Regions from separate parts of the Lactococcus sp. AK05 genome, predicted to be linked through region 1. Evidence: riboswitches for the same ligand, from Rfam matches in the RefSeq annotation. Region 1 holds a riboswitch; the other holds the start of a gene.

Evidence for each region. Region 1 has a riboswitch for FMN ahead of AB6B24_RS04175 (ECF transporter S component). Riboswitches for the same ligand answer to the same signal wherever they lie in the genome.
Region 2: another riboswitch for FMN. It lies ahead of ribD (bifunctional diaminohydroxyphosphoribosylaminopyrimidine deaminase/5-amino-6-(5-phosphoribosylamino)uracil reductase RibD); the one in region 1 lies ahead of AB6B24_RS04175 (ECF transporter S component).

What each region holds. Positions count from the first base shown of each region.
Region 1 covers NZ_JBFTEI010000001.1:876,733-884,698, forward strand. The annotation lists gene AB6B24_RS04170 (ABC transporter transmembrane domain-containing protein) at 1-640, opposite strand, end outside; gene AB6B24_RS04175 (ECF transporter S component) at 789-1,409, opposite strand; FMN riboswitch at 1,524-1,660, opposite strand; gene AB6B24_RS04180 (pseudouridine synthase) at 1,758-2,477, opposite strand; gene scpB (SMC-Scp complex subunit ScpB) at 2,464-3,030, opposite strand; gene AB6B24_RS04190 (segregation/condensation protein A) at 3,023-3,751, opposite strand; gene xerD (site-specific tyrosine recombinase XerD) at 3,781-4,497, opposite strand; gene cbpB (cyclic-di-AMP-binding protein CbpB) at 4,475-4,936, opposite strand; gene AB6B24_RS04205 (metallophosphoesterase) at 4,967-5,470, opposite strand; gene AB6B24_RS04210 (nucleoside-triphosphate diphosphatase) at 5,518-6,123, opposite strand; gene racE (glutamate racemase) at 6,124-6,939, opposite strand; gene AB6B24_RS04220 (YneF family protein) at 7,094-7,333, opposite strand; gene lysA (diaminopimelate decarboxylase) at 7,485-7,966, opposite strand, start outside.
Region 2 covers NZ_JBFTEI010000001.1:594,973-602,938, reverse strand. The annotation lists gene AB6B24_RS02885 (divergent PAP2 family protein) at 1-377, opposite strand, end outside; gene AB6B24_RS02880 (RluA family pseudouridine synthase) at 525-1,430, opposite strand; gene lspA (signal peptidase II) at 1,491-1,943, opposite strand; gene ribE (6,7-dimethyl-8-ribityllumazine synthase) at 2,046-2,510, opposite strand; gene ribA (GTP cyclohydrolase II) at 2,538-3,734, opposite strand; gene AB6B24_RS02860 (riboflavin synthase) at 3,743-4,393, opposite strand; gene ribD (bifunctional diaminohydroxyphosphoribosylaminopyrimidine deaminase/5-amino-6-(5-phosphoribosylamino)uracil reductase RibD) at 4,393-5,481, opposite strand; FMN riboswitch at 5,664-5,780, opposite strand; gene AB6B24_RS02850 (hypothetical protein) at 5,939-6,436, opposite strand; gene AB6B24_RS02845 (hypothetical protein) at 6,455-7,132, opposite strand; gene AB6B24_RS02840 (hypothetical protein) at 7,129-7,701, opposite strand; gene AB6B24_RS02835 (hypothetical protein) at 7,790-7,966, opposite strand, start outside.

The sequences.
Region 1 (7,966 bases):
CAAAAGATTTGATTGCTTTCATTCCTGTAATCGATTCTTGGACTTTATCATTCATTTCAGAGAAGGTTTCTTGGGCATGTTCAAAACTTACATGAATTTTATCCCCTAAAACTTTAGATACTAGCGCGAGTAAAGGCAAAGGAAGGACAGCAATAATTGTCAAACGCCAGTCGATAAATAAGAGCATAGCAATGATTGTCATCCCGCCCGTCATTAAAGAATCTGCCCAAGTCAAAACACCAAGTCCAGCAACACTCTGTATCGCTTGTAGGTCATTTGTCGCATGAGCCATCAAATCGCCAGTCCGATTTCTCTGATAAAAAAGGGTATCCATTCTTAAAAAATGCCTAAAAAGCCGACTACGGATTATTTTTTCCAGTTTAAAGGCTTCACCCCAAATATTTGTAGACCAAAGAAAACGAAAGCCATATTCAACGAGTGCAGTAACCAATAAAATACCAGAAAAACTCAAAATTAAGGGTAAAGTAAGGTTACGCTTAACAATATGGTCAATAATTTTTCCGATAATTAAAGGCGGAATCAAGTGAGTTAAAGAAACAATAAAAAGGGCTAATAGACCAACGCCATAACCTTTTCTCTCTGCCTTAAAAAACCACCATAAATCTTTAAAAATTTTCATACAGTCTATTCCATTTTATTTTATAATATTCTAAATATTAGTATACCATAAAGAAAGCGTTTAAAACAGACTATATGAAGTGAGATTCCCACTTATTTACTATTTAAATAAAAAAAGAAACTTCAAATCAATGAAATTTCTTTTTTTATTAAGCATTATAAAATTTTACGACTTTGTTTTTCTTGAACACTGCAACAATCAAACCAAATACCAGAGCAAAGATGATGTACTGCAAAGCATTAAAAGGTAAAACTACTGTTAAAAGATAAGTTGGATTCAAAGTAACTGATAGAGAACCCATATTAAAAAGATGAGTTGCTCCAACAAAAATTTTATCAACATCAAAGCCAGCAGCTAAACGATAGAGAGGGAGTGCGTAGAAAACATTCAACACCATCATCACAAGAACTGATGCGATGGCTGCTAAAACTACACCAACTGTATAGTTTTTGATTGAGAATTTTTTCTTTGTAAAGAACCAAACAATTGCCATGAAGATTCCCAAAGCAATGAAGTTCATCGGCACACCAATCCAAGTTGATGGCCCTTGATTAAATAGGAGATACCATAAGATAGAGCGAATAAAGAGGATAATAAATCCATCACCCAATCCCAAAGTAAAGACTCCAATAAGTACTGGAATGATTGAGAGTTCAACTTTCATAAAATCAATTCCAGGCAATAGCGGAAACTGCAAAATCGGCAATAATAAGATTGTTGATAGTGCAGCAAGCATGGCAATTAATACCATCCGACGTGTTTTAGACATAAAAAAACCTCCAAATATGAGAAAATAATTCTTCAAATTTCGAGGAAGTTGATAGACATTTTTGGTTTGGCTAAAAACAGTAATCCAACCGAAGTTGATTACACTACAAAAATTGTTCATCTTCTTCCATCCAGACTTTACTGTCGCTAGCAGATTCTCACTGCTTCAATCGCCGTAGCGAATCGCGGAGTCATAAGGTCAAAGCCCTATTTACCGCCGGTCCCGAATTACACGGTGCCCTGAAGATAATTTTATTATAGCACAAAAATAGTTTGCTTATCAAGAATAAGATTTGCTTAAGAAATAAAAAAACAACTCTTTATCAGAATTGTCTTTTATAATAATCACTTAATTTCCTTGGGCTGCATTAATCAATTGAGAAACTTCTTTTTTACTCAAACGACGAAATTGTCCTGTTGGAAGTCCATCCAATGTAAGAGTTCCATATTGAATACGACTCAATTTTTGTACTGGAAGTCCTGCAGCCGCAAACATTTTTTTAACTTGATGATTTTGTCCTTCATGGATAGTTAAACTAACAATCGAATGATTTTTTGTTTTCTCTTGTTTGATAATCTCATAACGGGCGGGACTAACTTTTTTACCTTCAATAGTCATACCTAAAGTTAAAGGACGCAAGTTTTCTTTGTTCGCTTGACCTTCTACCTTAGCAACATAGACCTTATCAACACCATGACGTGGGTGAGTCATCATATTCGTAAATTCACCATCGTTTGTAAGCAAAAGCAAACCGCTTGTATCCCAGTCCAAACGTCCCACAGGGTAAATACGTTCTTTAACTTGTGGCATTAAATCCATTACCGTTTGACGTCCTTTGTCATCGCTAACTGAAGAAATATAGCCTCTTGGTTTATTTAGAAGATAATAAACGGGTTCTTCGTTATAAACTGCTACTCCATTAACTTCAACGATATCTCCAGTTGAAACTTGATAACCCAAGTTTGTCATTGGAACATTATTTACCGTTACTTTTCCCGCTAAAATTAGTTCTTCTGCTTTACGTCTGCTTGCCACACCTGCATGGGCCAAATATTTATTGATTCTCATTTTCTTCACTTTCGTTAAATAAGGTTTGTTCTTCTGCGATAAATCTTGACTCATCTATTTCAGGTAATTCATCTAAATGATTAATCCCAATATAGTCTAAGAAAAATTCAGTTGTTGCATAAAGACTTGGACGTCCTGGTGCTTCAACTTGCCCGACCTTTTCAACCAAATCAAAAGCACGAAGTGTTGAGAGAACACCTGAGGAATTCACTCCGCGGAGCTGATCGATTTCGAGTCGAGTTAAAGGTTGCTTATAAGCAATAATTGATAAAACTTCAAGAGCTGATTTTGACAACGATTGATTAAGAGGAGTTTTGGCATAGTTTTTAAGAATTTCTGCAAACTCTTCTTTTGTAGCCATACGATATTTACCTGCAGTTTCAATAATCGTTAAAGCAGATTCTTCATCAGAATGATATTTTTCTTTTAAGTAATCAATTTGTTGCTGACAAGCTTGTTTAGACATTTCTGTCAATGCTGACAATTCTGCCAAAGTTAAACCAGATTCGCCAGATACAAAAAGTAAGAGTTCACAACTTGCTGTCTTATTCACTAGTTTCTTTTCTTTCTAAAATAATTTCTCCAAAAAGCTCTTCTTGAGAAAAAGAAATCTGTTGATTTTTGATTAATTCTAAAAGAGCCATAAAAGTGGTGACGAGTTCATCTTTATTAGTAGAGCTAGAAAACAAATCTGAAAATTTACATATTTTTTGTTCTGTAAATCTAGTACTTAACTCTAAAATCTTATCAGCAATTGTAAATTTCTCAGCTGCTATTTTTGTATTTTCGTCTTGAAAATGTTGTCTTTGCAACTCAAGAATTTTGGTAAAAGCTAGAAATAAATCTAAAGCAGATTTATCCTGCAAAAGCACAGTTTCATCAGTGATAATTTCTGTCTTAGCTTTTGAATAAAAGTGACTACGTTCCTGATGAAGTTCATCTAAATCTTGTGACAACATTTTATATTTCCGATATTCATCAATTTGAGCCAATAAATCATACTCAAGTTGTTCTGTATCTTCAATAAAAGTTTCGGTAACTGTCGGTAAAAGTCTTCTTGATTTAATTAACATCAGTTGACTTGCCATTAACATGTACTCTCCAGCTACTTCCAATTCAAGTTCTTTCATGGTTTGAATATAGATAAGATATTGCTCAATAACTGGTACCAATGGAACTTCAAAAATATCCATTTCATACTGACTTACCAAATGCAATAAAAGGTCGAGAGGACCCTCGAAGTTTTTAATTTTTATATTGATTTCTTTAATCATAGTTTACATAATAAAAATAGTGTAAATTCCTATCTATAATATTTTTCAAGCGTTGTAATAGTCGTTAAACCAAGTAGAGTTGCCAGTTCATAAATTGACTTCCCTGCTTTAACCTGATGCAAGATATACTGTTCTCTAATTTCTTTGGAAGAATAGTTCGTAAATTTTTTCAATTCAGTATAAAGAAATTGACGAGATTTTGCGAATAATTCATCAGCATTATTAATGGCTTTAACTCTTATGGCAAATTTTTCTCTAATTGGTAAAACTCGTTTTATTCCTGCTTTTTCAATCGTGAGATATTTAAAGTTCCAATTAAAATTTTCCCATTTCAATTTTTGTATCTCAGCAAAATTTAAACCAAATTCTAAAATTAATAAGGCTAAAAATTGTCCTGGACAGGTCAAAGGACCATAGAACTCAGGAAATTCCTTAATCATTGGATGATAACTTTGAGCAGTCTGTGATTTTTTTTGAACGACTTGTTTAATTTTAAAGTACTGGTCAACTTTTTGTCTTTGATACAGGAAAAGCAAATATTGATTTGCACTCGAAATCTTCCTTCGCTGTGCTGCTGGCGAAAGATTACTAATTTGAATTTTGTAAAGTTCTAAGTTTTCTGTTGTGAGTGACTTATCTTCAAAGAAAGCCTGCAAAGAAACTAAATCATAATGGTAATTTGAACGAGTATTCTCTGAAAAATTTCTGCTTGCTAAATACTCGTCAATCTCGTTTGGTAATTTCATAATATTTTGTAAAGTCGTGAGCAAAGGCACTAAAGGCCTTTAATATTTCTTGCCTAACAACAATCCCCATAAATTCCTGTCTTTTGACTACTGGGAGAAATGGCTCCTTAATTAATTTGTGCATCATTTCTTCCAAGGTTACTGATGGTCCAACTGTTTGAACATCTTTATTAACTATTTCCGAAATTGATGTATTATGTAATTTTTCAAAAAAGAAATTCTGTTCCATTTCAAATTCAACGATTTCTGTTAAACCCAAAACACCAACGTATTCTTTTTTTTCATTTAAAACTGGAACTCGTGAATACTTATACTGACTAAGCATCAGTTTTGCATGAGCAATATTATGCTCAGCATAAAGTACAGCAACATTTGAGGCAGGAATCATAAAGGTTTCACTTTGATTCAAGATAAAATCCTCAATCTTTTTATCAATCATGCAAATTACTCCTTAAAGAGCTTTGTAGACTTAGAGTCTGAACTGTAGTTCCGGGATAGGTTCATGTTGCAGATTTCGATAAGAAACTTTGAACTCTTCTCCTTCAATCTCAATTATAGCATACATTTTGATATCATACTTCCCTCTAGGTTGTGCAACTGAACCTGGATTTACATAAAGTATATTATTAATTTTTTGTGCTACTGGTTGATGGATATGTCCAAAAAGCGCGATATCTGCGTTCTTTTCCTCAGCAAAATAAGAATAACGGTCCAATCCTAAACCAACATAAAAAAGATGACCATGTGTAATTAATACCTTTTTTCCTTCAACTTCTTGAGTAAGAAAATCATGATATCCACTATCATAATCACAGTTCCCAGCAACAACAGTTATTCCTTGCCAAATTTCATCAGAACTAGGAAGTTCAGAATCTCCGCAATGAAAGATAGCAGTTGCTTCATTCAAATATTTTGATTTTATGGATTCAACCACATCGCGGTCATAATGTGAATCAGACATTACTACAAACATAAGCGTCCCTCTTTTACATAATTATATTTATGTTAATTTATTTAAACTTATTTGTCAAGCCACTCAGGAAGTTCAGCCATTAATTTTCTCAAGGCTTGTCCGCGATGAGAGACTTGGTTTTTTTCTTTTTCTGATAATTCTGCGGCTGTTCTAAAGGCATCAACCATGAAAATAGGATCATAGCCAAAACCATTTTCTCCTTTAGGAGCGAGAGCAATATAGCCATCCCAATCTGCTTCTACAACTAAACTCTCACGGCCTGGTTTTGCCGCCACAAGCGTAGTATGAAAATGTGCGCTTCTACGTTCTGGAGTAATTGCCGTTGGAGCCAGTTCGTGCAAAAGTTTTGCGATATTTTTCTCATCAGTAGGATCTGGAGCTGAGAAACGATGCGACCAAATGCCAGGCAAACCACCAAGGACATCAACACAAAGTCCTGAATCATCGCCAATAACTACTTGCCCAGTAAGTTCAGCGATTTGTTCTGCTTTTAAACGAGCATTTTCTTCAAAGGTTGTTCCAGTTTCTTCAATTTCAGGAAGTTCTGGATAATCTGTTAAATCTTTGATTTCATAACCGAAATCAGCAAATAATTTTTTAAATTCTTTTGTTTTTCCTGAATTTCTTGTTGCGATAATAAGTGTTTTTTCCATTTATTTTTCCTTATTGAAATTCTCTATTTCAGTATGTTCAATCTGAAGTTGTCCGATGTTTAACCATTTTTCTGCAATTTCTCGAAATGAATTAACGCCCGCAGTAGTATAGAAACGATGTTTTAATGGTTGACGTTCTTGTCCATTTATTGAAAAATAGTTGAGCAGAACAGAGATATCTCGTACAGCCTCTGCTCCAGAATCAATCAAACGCACCTCTTTTCCCATTGTTTCTTGGATTAAGGAACGTAAGAGAGGATAGTGAGTACAACCGAGAATTAAGGTGTCTACTTTTCCAATTAGTGGAACAAGACTTTCTGATACAACTTTTCTAGCAATTTCAGATTCCATTTCATTTGATTCAACGATTGAAACAAATTTTGGACATGCTAGGCTATATACTTCTACTGCTGATGATTTACGAGCAATTGTTTTATGATATTCATCTGAACGAATTGAAGCTTGAGTGGCGATTACACCAATTTTGTTTGTTTTTGTTTTTTGAATCGCTGAGCTTGCTCCGGGTAGGATGACACCAATCACCGGTATATCTAGTTTTTCTTTTACAATTTCTAAGGCCATCGCTGTTGCTGTATTACAGGCCATTACAATCATTTTCACATCTTTTGATAGTAAAAAATTAACCATGTCCCAAGTGAACGCAATGATCTGTTCACGACTACGCGGACCATAAGGAGCTCTTCTTGTATCTCCTATGTAGACAATTTCTTCATTTGGGAGTTGTCTAAGGAGTTCGCGAGCAACAGTCAGTCCACCAACACCAGAATCTAAGAGGCCGATTGGTCGATTGTCCATTTTTCTTCTCCTTTTAAAATATCTAATTCAAATTCTTTCTTATCCAAAATCTGTATTTTTTAATATAATGGATACTTTATTTATGATGATAAAAGCAAACGCTGAGAGAGTTTAGAACTTGTGTTCTACTGCTTCGCTCAGCGTATATGATAGCTTATTTTTTGTTTGTGTCTGATTGCTTTGCAGCAGCACGAATTTGGCGAAGAACTTGTTGGACTTGAACTTCACTTGGTTTACGTCCCATAGATCCCATCATAAGACGAACAGCATCTTCATTAAGGGGTGGGTTATCCATAAGTAATTTTTTTGTTTGGCGTTGTGAGAACCATGTTCCCAAGAAAAAACCCGCCAAAAGGCATACAACCATAAGCAAAATAGCTAAGATTAAATTCATTTTGAATCTCCTAATTTTGGCGAAACGCTTTCGCCATTGATGACATCTTATTATATCAAATTTTAGTCCTTTTGTCAGCACTTTATATTACTGACAGAAAGGATAAATGAGGCAAAAGTTACTGACGGAGCTGTCAGTAACTTTTTATTTCTCAAATTGTAAAATCAAAACTATCCAATGTTGCAAAATAATCAGCTGGCTTTTCTGCTCGACGAATTAAACGAGTCTTTCCATCTTCTTGAAGCAAAACTTCGGCACTTCTTAATTTAGCATTATACTGATAACCCATTGAGAATCCGTGAGCACCAGTATCATGAATCACTAATAAATCCCCTATTTCTATTTGAGGAAAGGCTCTTTCTTTTGCAAATTTATCATTATTCTCACATAAAGAACCTGTAATATCATAAATTTCAGTCGCTTCATCATTTTCTTTTCCAGCAACTGTGATGTGGTGATAAGCATCATAAAAGGCTGGACGCATCAAGTTAACTGCTGATGCATCAACGCCAACATATTTTCGATAAGTTTCTTTAAGATGCAAAACTTTTGTAATCAAATGACCGTGTGGAGCAAGCATAAAACGTCCCAATTCGGTATAAATTTTTAGATTTTCTATTCCGTTAGCGCTCA
Region 2 (7,966 bases), 280 kb from region 1:
CCCAATAATTCTTTTAAATTTTTATCTACTTTGATTCCGGCATTTTCGACATTTTGTAACATTCGATTAATAATTCTGGCTTGATTTCCTGCCTGTCTTCTAATACCTTGGGCATCATATAAAACGACGAAGGCTAAAACAGTAGCAATAGCAAAAAGCGATGAATCAAATCCTTGTCTCAATCCAGTAGCCGTTGCCAAAGCAACAACCAATGAACTATGAGAACTGGGCATCCCACCTGTTGCAAAAATTAATTGCCAATTAATACGATGTGTCCGAATAAGTTCGATAATTATTTTAATTAACTGAGCCAGAGCCCAACTCACAATGGCTGTCATTAAAATTTGATTATGAAAAATCTGATTAAAAAAGTTCATAATAGTCTCCTTTTACTAATTAAAACCTACTAACTATCAGTAACTCTATTATAAATCATCTATCTTTTAATGATGTCTGATTTGCTGACAAATACAGAAAGTCTGTCAGTAAATATAGTTCTTTTTTAAATACAAAAAAGAACAAGTTTAAACTTGTTCTCTAAGCTTTTCTAATTGTTCATTGAATATCTCAGGAGCATCAACTTGGAATTCCATAAATTCACCAGTTGTTGGATGGTCAAAACCTAATGTTTCAGCATGCAAAAATTGCCCTTTATTAGGTGTCAATGTTTTATTTGGCCCATAGAGTGGATCACCAGCCACAGGATGACCAATGTAATTCATATGTACACGAATCTGATGTGTACGCCCAGTTTCCAAGCGTAATGCAATCAAAGTATAGCCATAAAATCGTTCTAAAACCTCAAAATGAGTCACGGCTGGTTTTCCGCCAGAAACTACAGCTTGTTTTTTGCGATCTTTAAGATTACGACCAATTGGCGCTTCAATGGTTCCTTTATCATTAGCAATTTCACCGTGGACAATCGCTAAATAACGACGTTTGCTAGTCTTATCTTTTAATTGTGCTGCCAAACTTTCGTGTGCTTTATCATTTTTGGCAATCATCAAAAGACCACTCGTATCCTTATCAATACGATGCACAATTCCTGGACGAATTACACCATTAATGCTTGAAAGATCTTTGATATGATACATGATTGCATTAACCAATGTTCCTGAAGCATGACCGGCTGCAGGATGAACTACCATTCCCTGAGGTTTATTTACTACTGCAACATCTGAATCTTCATAAATGATTTCTAGTGGCAAATCTTCAGCAACAATATCAAGAACTTCCGCTTCCGGAACTTCAAATTCAATCCTGTCCCCTACTTTTACTTTATACTTTGCTTTTTTGGCTTCACTGTTAACAAACACTTTATCATTTTTAATAAGTTCTGTCAGTAAACTTCGTGAATATTCTGTTTGATTGGCAAGCGCCTTGTCAAGACGTAAGCCTTTGTTTTCTTCGTTAATTTTTATGATAGGCAAGTGTGTTTTCCTTTTTATAAATGTTAAATAAAACTTTCTGTCAGTGATTTTTTAATCAATTTATTTTGTTTCTTTGTCTGTCAAAATTGCAATGAAAAGAAGAACAAAACCAACAGATAATAAGATATCAGCAATATTAAAAATTGGAAAATTAATAAATTCAGTTTGGAACATATCAACAACAAATCCTTGACGAATTCGGTCAATAAAATTTCCCAAAGCACCCGCAATAATTAAAGTTAATCCAATAAAATACCAGTTTTGTGCCATTTTTTTCCATAAAAACCAAAGGGCAACAACTAAGACGATCGGTGTTAAGACAAGGAAAAACCATTGTTGACCTGAAAATGAAGACCAAGCTGCTCCATCATTTTTGATATAAGTTAAACTAAGAACATTAGGCCAAATTTTTTCTGTATCTCCAAGCTGAATATTAGCAACAATCCAATTTTTAAAAATTTGGTCAGCAACAATTCCAACAACGATAATAACAAGTGACAGTAGTTTTTTCATGCTTTAATTATAGCATATTTCGCAATCTGATAGCTCGCTAGAACAGTTTTTATCCTATTTCAAAATAAAAAGCGCATTTAAATAAATGCACTTATAGATAAATTAGCCAATCTTTCTCATCAAATCAACCATTTCAATTGCTCCAACCGCTACTTCAAAACCTTTATTTCCAGCTTTTGTGCCTGCACGCTCAATGGCTTGTTCTATATTTTCAGTTGTTAGCACACCAAACATGACCGGAATATTAGAGTTTAAGGAAACATGAGCAATCCCCTTAGAAACTTCATTACAAACAAAATCATAATGAGAAGTTGAGCCTCTGATGACAGTCCCTAAACATATAATTGCTTCATATTTATAGGAAGTCGCCATTTTTTGGGCAATAAGGGGAATTTCAAAAGCCCCAGGAACCCATGCTATATCAATTTCTTCTTCCTGGACTCCATGTCTTTTGAGTGCATCTAATGCTCCTGACAAAAGTTTTGCATTGATAAATTCATTAAATCGAGCAACTACAATCCCATATTTTGCATTCTCTGTTCTTAAATTTCCTTCAATAATTGTCATATTTCTATCCTTACTTTCTATTTTACTTTAGTCAAACAAATGTCCCATTTTATTTTGTTTTACTTTTAAATAATCACGGTCAAAAGGGTTATCTTTGATTTGGAGAGCTACTCTTTCTTCAACTACTAGACCATATTTTTGAAAATCATTAATCTTTTGCGGATTATTAGTCATTAATTTCAATGATTTCACCCCAATTATTTTTAGAATTTGTGTTCCAATGGAATATTCTCGCTCATCTTCTTCAAATCCCAAAGCTAAATTAGCTTCAACTGTATCAAGTCCTTCATCTTGAAGTGAGTAGGCACAAAGTTTATTAATCAAACCAATTCCACGTCCTTCTTGTCGAAGATATAAAAGCACGCCACGCCCCTCATCATTTATTTTTTTTAATGCCTCTTCTAATTGTTCACCGCAGTCACATTTCAAAGAACCAAAAGCATCACCAGTTAAGCATTCTGAGTGAACGCGGCAAAGAATAGCTTGACCGTCACCAATATCTCCTTTAACTAAAGCAACATGGTGCTCACCATTTATTTTATTGACAAATCCTAAAATATCAAACATACCATATTTCGTTGGTAGCTTGGCTCTAGTCACCTGTTCTACTTGCAGTTCATTTTGCTTAAGATACTCTTGAATAGATTTAATCGTGATATATTTCAAGCCCCACTCTTGCGCTTTTTCCTTCAGTTTCTCCTTATGCATCATTGTTCCATCTTCGTCCATTATTTCAACGCAGACACCTACTTCTTTTAAACCAGCCAGACGCAACAAGTCAACCGTAGCCTCAGTATGACCATTTCGCTCTAAAAGGCCATTTTTCTTGGCAATAAGTGGAAATACATGACCTGGTCTACGAAAATCACTTGGTAAACTCTCGGCATCAACAAGTTTTTTTATGGTTAAGGCCCGTTCAAAAGCCGAAATTCCTGTGCTAGTTTCAATATGATCAACCGAAACTGTAAAAGCTGTTCCATGATTATCTGTATTTTTCTCTACCATTGCTTCTAATTGTAAATTCTTAGCATAAGTTTCACTGAGTGGTGCGCAGATCAAACCTTTGGCCTCACTTGCCATAAAATTAATTATTTCTGGGCTGATAAATTCGGCCGCACAGATAAGGTCGCCCTCATTTTCCCTATTTTCATCGTCACTAACAATAATCATTTCCCCTGCTTTAAGTGCAGCAAGTGCTTCTTCTACTTTATTATATTGGAACATTTTATCTCCTATAAAAATCCGTTGTTAAATAGTTTTTCTTTAGTTACTGAAGATTCTTTCATCGAAGAACTACTATCGCCCCATAATTTTTCTATATATTTCCCTAAAATATCATTTTCTAAATTAACAGTATCACCCACTTTTTTATCTGCCATTATCGTCTCTTTGAGCGTATGTGGAATAATGGAAACACTAAAAGATTTCGACTTAACCTGAGCAACTGTAAGACTAATCCCATCAATCGTAATTGAGCCTTTTTCGACGATGTATCTCATTAAATTTAAGCTCGTTTTGATTTCAAACCAGATGGCATTTTCTTCTTTTTTTACTTCTAAAATCTGGCCAACTCCATCAATATGCCCTGACACAATATGCCCGCCAAATCGGCCATTTAAAGGCATCGCTCGTTCTAAGTTAACTTTGGCACCCACATTTAAGGTCCTAAGATTTGAGCGATTTAGACTTTCAGGCATAATATCAGCCGTAAATTCTTTTTGATTAAATGCAGAAACGGTCAGGCATAAACCATTTGTTGAAATAGAATCTCCAAGTTTCATATCCTCTAAAATCAAGGAAGCACGGATACTAATTTTGAAGGATTTTTCTCTTTTTTGCAGGCAACTCACTTCCCCTATTTCTTCAATTATTCCTGTAAACATTAAAGAAGCTCACTTTCTAATAAAATATCTTCTCCTAGATAGGTTATTTGAGGCCTTTCTAGGAGATAGGCTTGATTGGGTTGCTCGATTCCATGCCCTTCAACTGGACTTGGTGCTTCTTTTCCACCAAATATTTTAGGGGCAATATAAGTTTGAACTTTTTGAACTATCCCTGCTTTTAATGCCGAAGCATTTAATGTTCCTCCACCTTCCAAGATGATACTGTCAATCCCTTTTTCTCCTAACTTTTTGGTCAATTCTTTCAAATTCAATCTTCCTTCTAGGTAAGAAACTAAGATAATTTCACAACCCGCTTTAAGAAAGGGAGCTTGTTTTTCGGGGTCAGACTCAGCTGTAGCAATAATCGTTGGAATTTCAGTAGCTGTAGAAATAATCTTGGAAGCTAAAGGGCTTCTTAAATGAGTATCACAAATGATTCTTATCGGGTTTTTTCCATTTTCCAACCTGACAGAGAGTTGTGGATCATCTAAAATAAGCGTTTCAACACCAATCATAATTGCCATAAAACGTGAACGGTCTTGATGTACTTTCTGTCTTGCAATTTCACCTGTAATCCATTTTGACTGACCTGCTGATGTCGCAATTTTTCCGTCTAAAGTCATTGCATACTTCATCATGACATAAGGAAGCCTTTGACTAACATAATAAAAGAAAATTTTATTTAATTCTTCACATTCTTTTTCTAAAACATTGATAGAAACTTCAATTCCAGCTTCTCTCATTGCTTTAATTCCTTTTCCTGAAACTAAGGGATTGGGGTCTAAATGCCCGATAACAACACGCTTAATTCTATTTTTTATTATCGCTTCAAAACAAGGGGGTTGTTTTCCCTGATGCGCACAAGGCTCTAAGGTCACATAAAGCGTGGCTCCTTCGGGAGATTCGTTACAACTCTTAAAAGCATTGATTTCCGCATGAGCTTCCCCATATTTTTCATGATAACCTTGACCAATAATTCTTCCTTCTTTGACAATAAGGGCTCCTACTTGAGGGTTAGGGTTGACATTACCACCTCCTTTTTTTGCAAGTACAATTGCTAAATCCATGTAGTATTCGTCTTTTTTCATCTATTCATCCTTTCTAATAAAAAATAAGACCCTAAAATAAAATTTCAGGGTCTTTTGATAAATTTTCTATTTTTTTTCGAGCAAAAAAGCAGCTCAAAAAACCAAAAATGGAGTGAATTATATCAATTCACTCCAGAGTTTTAGGCTAAATAGACATAATACTGACTAGAGTATTATGGTTTTATTATCTTCTTTCATCCAGACTATACTGTCGGCCTCGGAGTTTCACCGAATCATGCTGCAAGCAGCTCGCGGGCTATACCGCCGGTAGGGAATTACACCCTGCCCTGAAGATTTATTCAATTGTAGCTAAAGTATAGCATTTAAATTTAAAGATTGTCAAGAAATAAAAACGTATTCTTTAAGTTAACAAATTAAAATCAAACATTAAAAGTTCACAGACAGATAGTACAAGCGAACATCACCCTACTTTATTAAAGTCCAATATAGTTAAATATTATTTAATTTTATAATCAAAACTCTCAAGAATTTTTCCTGTCTTGTCCTTTAAAACAAATCTCATTTTAAAATTCATCTCTTTAACCCATTGATGTTCTGATTTTGTAAGTTTTATTCCTTCTGCACTCTCCATTCCCTCTATTATCCATTTTTTTATCATAGGCATATCATTTTTGACATAAGAAACATAATCATTTTCGACTATCAAAGTTACAACAATGGTATCTGTGCCACTTTCACTTGCTTTAATATCTATATAAAATGGATTTGAACCTTGAGAAGTTACAAGCTGCTTTTTCCCATTATTTATCGAGTGAGTTACCTCGTCTAGTAACTCTTGTTTTTCTACCTGATGATAAATTTTCGCTACTTTGGAAACACTAAAAAGGGTAACCACAAGAGATAAAAATATCATCCCCACAATCAAAGGAATTAACCATGGCAAAATTCTTTTCTTTTTCGGAGTAGTATCTGTTTTCTGTGTATTTTTGTTCATCATTTTCATCCTTTGTTCTCATAAATTAAATCTCTTATAATTCAGCCAGTTATAAAGCATTTGAAGATTTATCAACGGAATTTTTCTTTTTTGAATAATTGAACCATATAATTTTTGTTGAAGTTTGGATATTGTTGCTAAATTATTTTTATATTCCACGGCCTTAACTCCTTTTTCAGCGTTGTTTTCAATAATGGATATTTTTTCAAATCTCCCTTGATTACTATAATAAACCTTATATTCTTTTATTAATTTATTTTTTGTGATATTGAAATTTAAAACGTATCCAATTTTCTTTCTAGTATACATATTTATACCTGAGATAAATTTATCCTGATTCAAAGGAGATATCCCCTCTAAATCCTCAAAAGTTTTTCCTATCAGAATACTATTGTTCACAAAATCATATTCAATCACACCTGTCCTATCACTTACAGTGTTCACTACATCTCTCCAATTATCATAACGACTTTTTTCATTAAGATTAGGAATATAAATACTATTCAGATTATCTATTACGGCACACATAACAGGGGCTGTCCCTGATTTATGAGGAATATTCTGCGCATAATAAATTGAATAGACCCTAAAATTATGGTGGCCGTATCCAATAATGATTAATACAGAAACAATAAATATTAGGATAGGCAAAAATACTTTTCTAAACTTACCTCTTCTTTTTTTCACCATACTCATGAATTAAACCTCTTATAATTTAACCGATTATAGAGCCACTGAAGATTGATTATTGGCTTTTTTCTCTTTTGAACGATATCACCATAAAGTTTATTTTTCCAATAGGATAAAATCTCTTTATCCTTATTTGTAGGAATCGTTCGACTCTTATCTCCTATATCAATTGATAACAATCTACCCGAACGATTAAATTCATAGGCCCTGTAAATATTATCGTTTTTATCAGAAATGACTAAATTATATGTATTTTCAAAAAAATACCAACTGAAACTCACAAAATCTTGATTTGCCCTGTGATATTCTATATCAAATTGAGAAAAATTGTATGTGAAATACCTATTATATGACTGAACCCAATGTTGATTATCTTTGAATCTGTCTATTTCTGTGCTCCAATCCGCATGTGGAAGATAGACGCTTGATAAATTAAAGATAACTGCACACATAACAGGGTCTGTTCCTGACTTATGAGGAATATTTTGTGCATAATATATTGAATAAACCCTTAAATTTCGGTATCCATATCCACTAATTAATAATACAAAAACAATAAAAATGATGATAGACAAAAATACTTTTAAAAACCTCCCTTTTCTTTTTTTCACCATAGATTTTTAAACCAATTACCAACTGATTTAGCAACTTTTTTTACTGTATTCATGAATTAAACCTCTTATAATTCAACCAGTTATAAAGAAATTGAAGCTTTATCGACGGAACTTTCCTTTTTTTAACGATAATTGAATAAGCATCCCTTTTCCAATTTTCTATATTTTTTAAACTCAAATCTGTTGTTTTTTGCCTTAAAGTATAAAATCCTTTGTTATCTAAGTT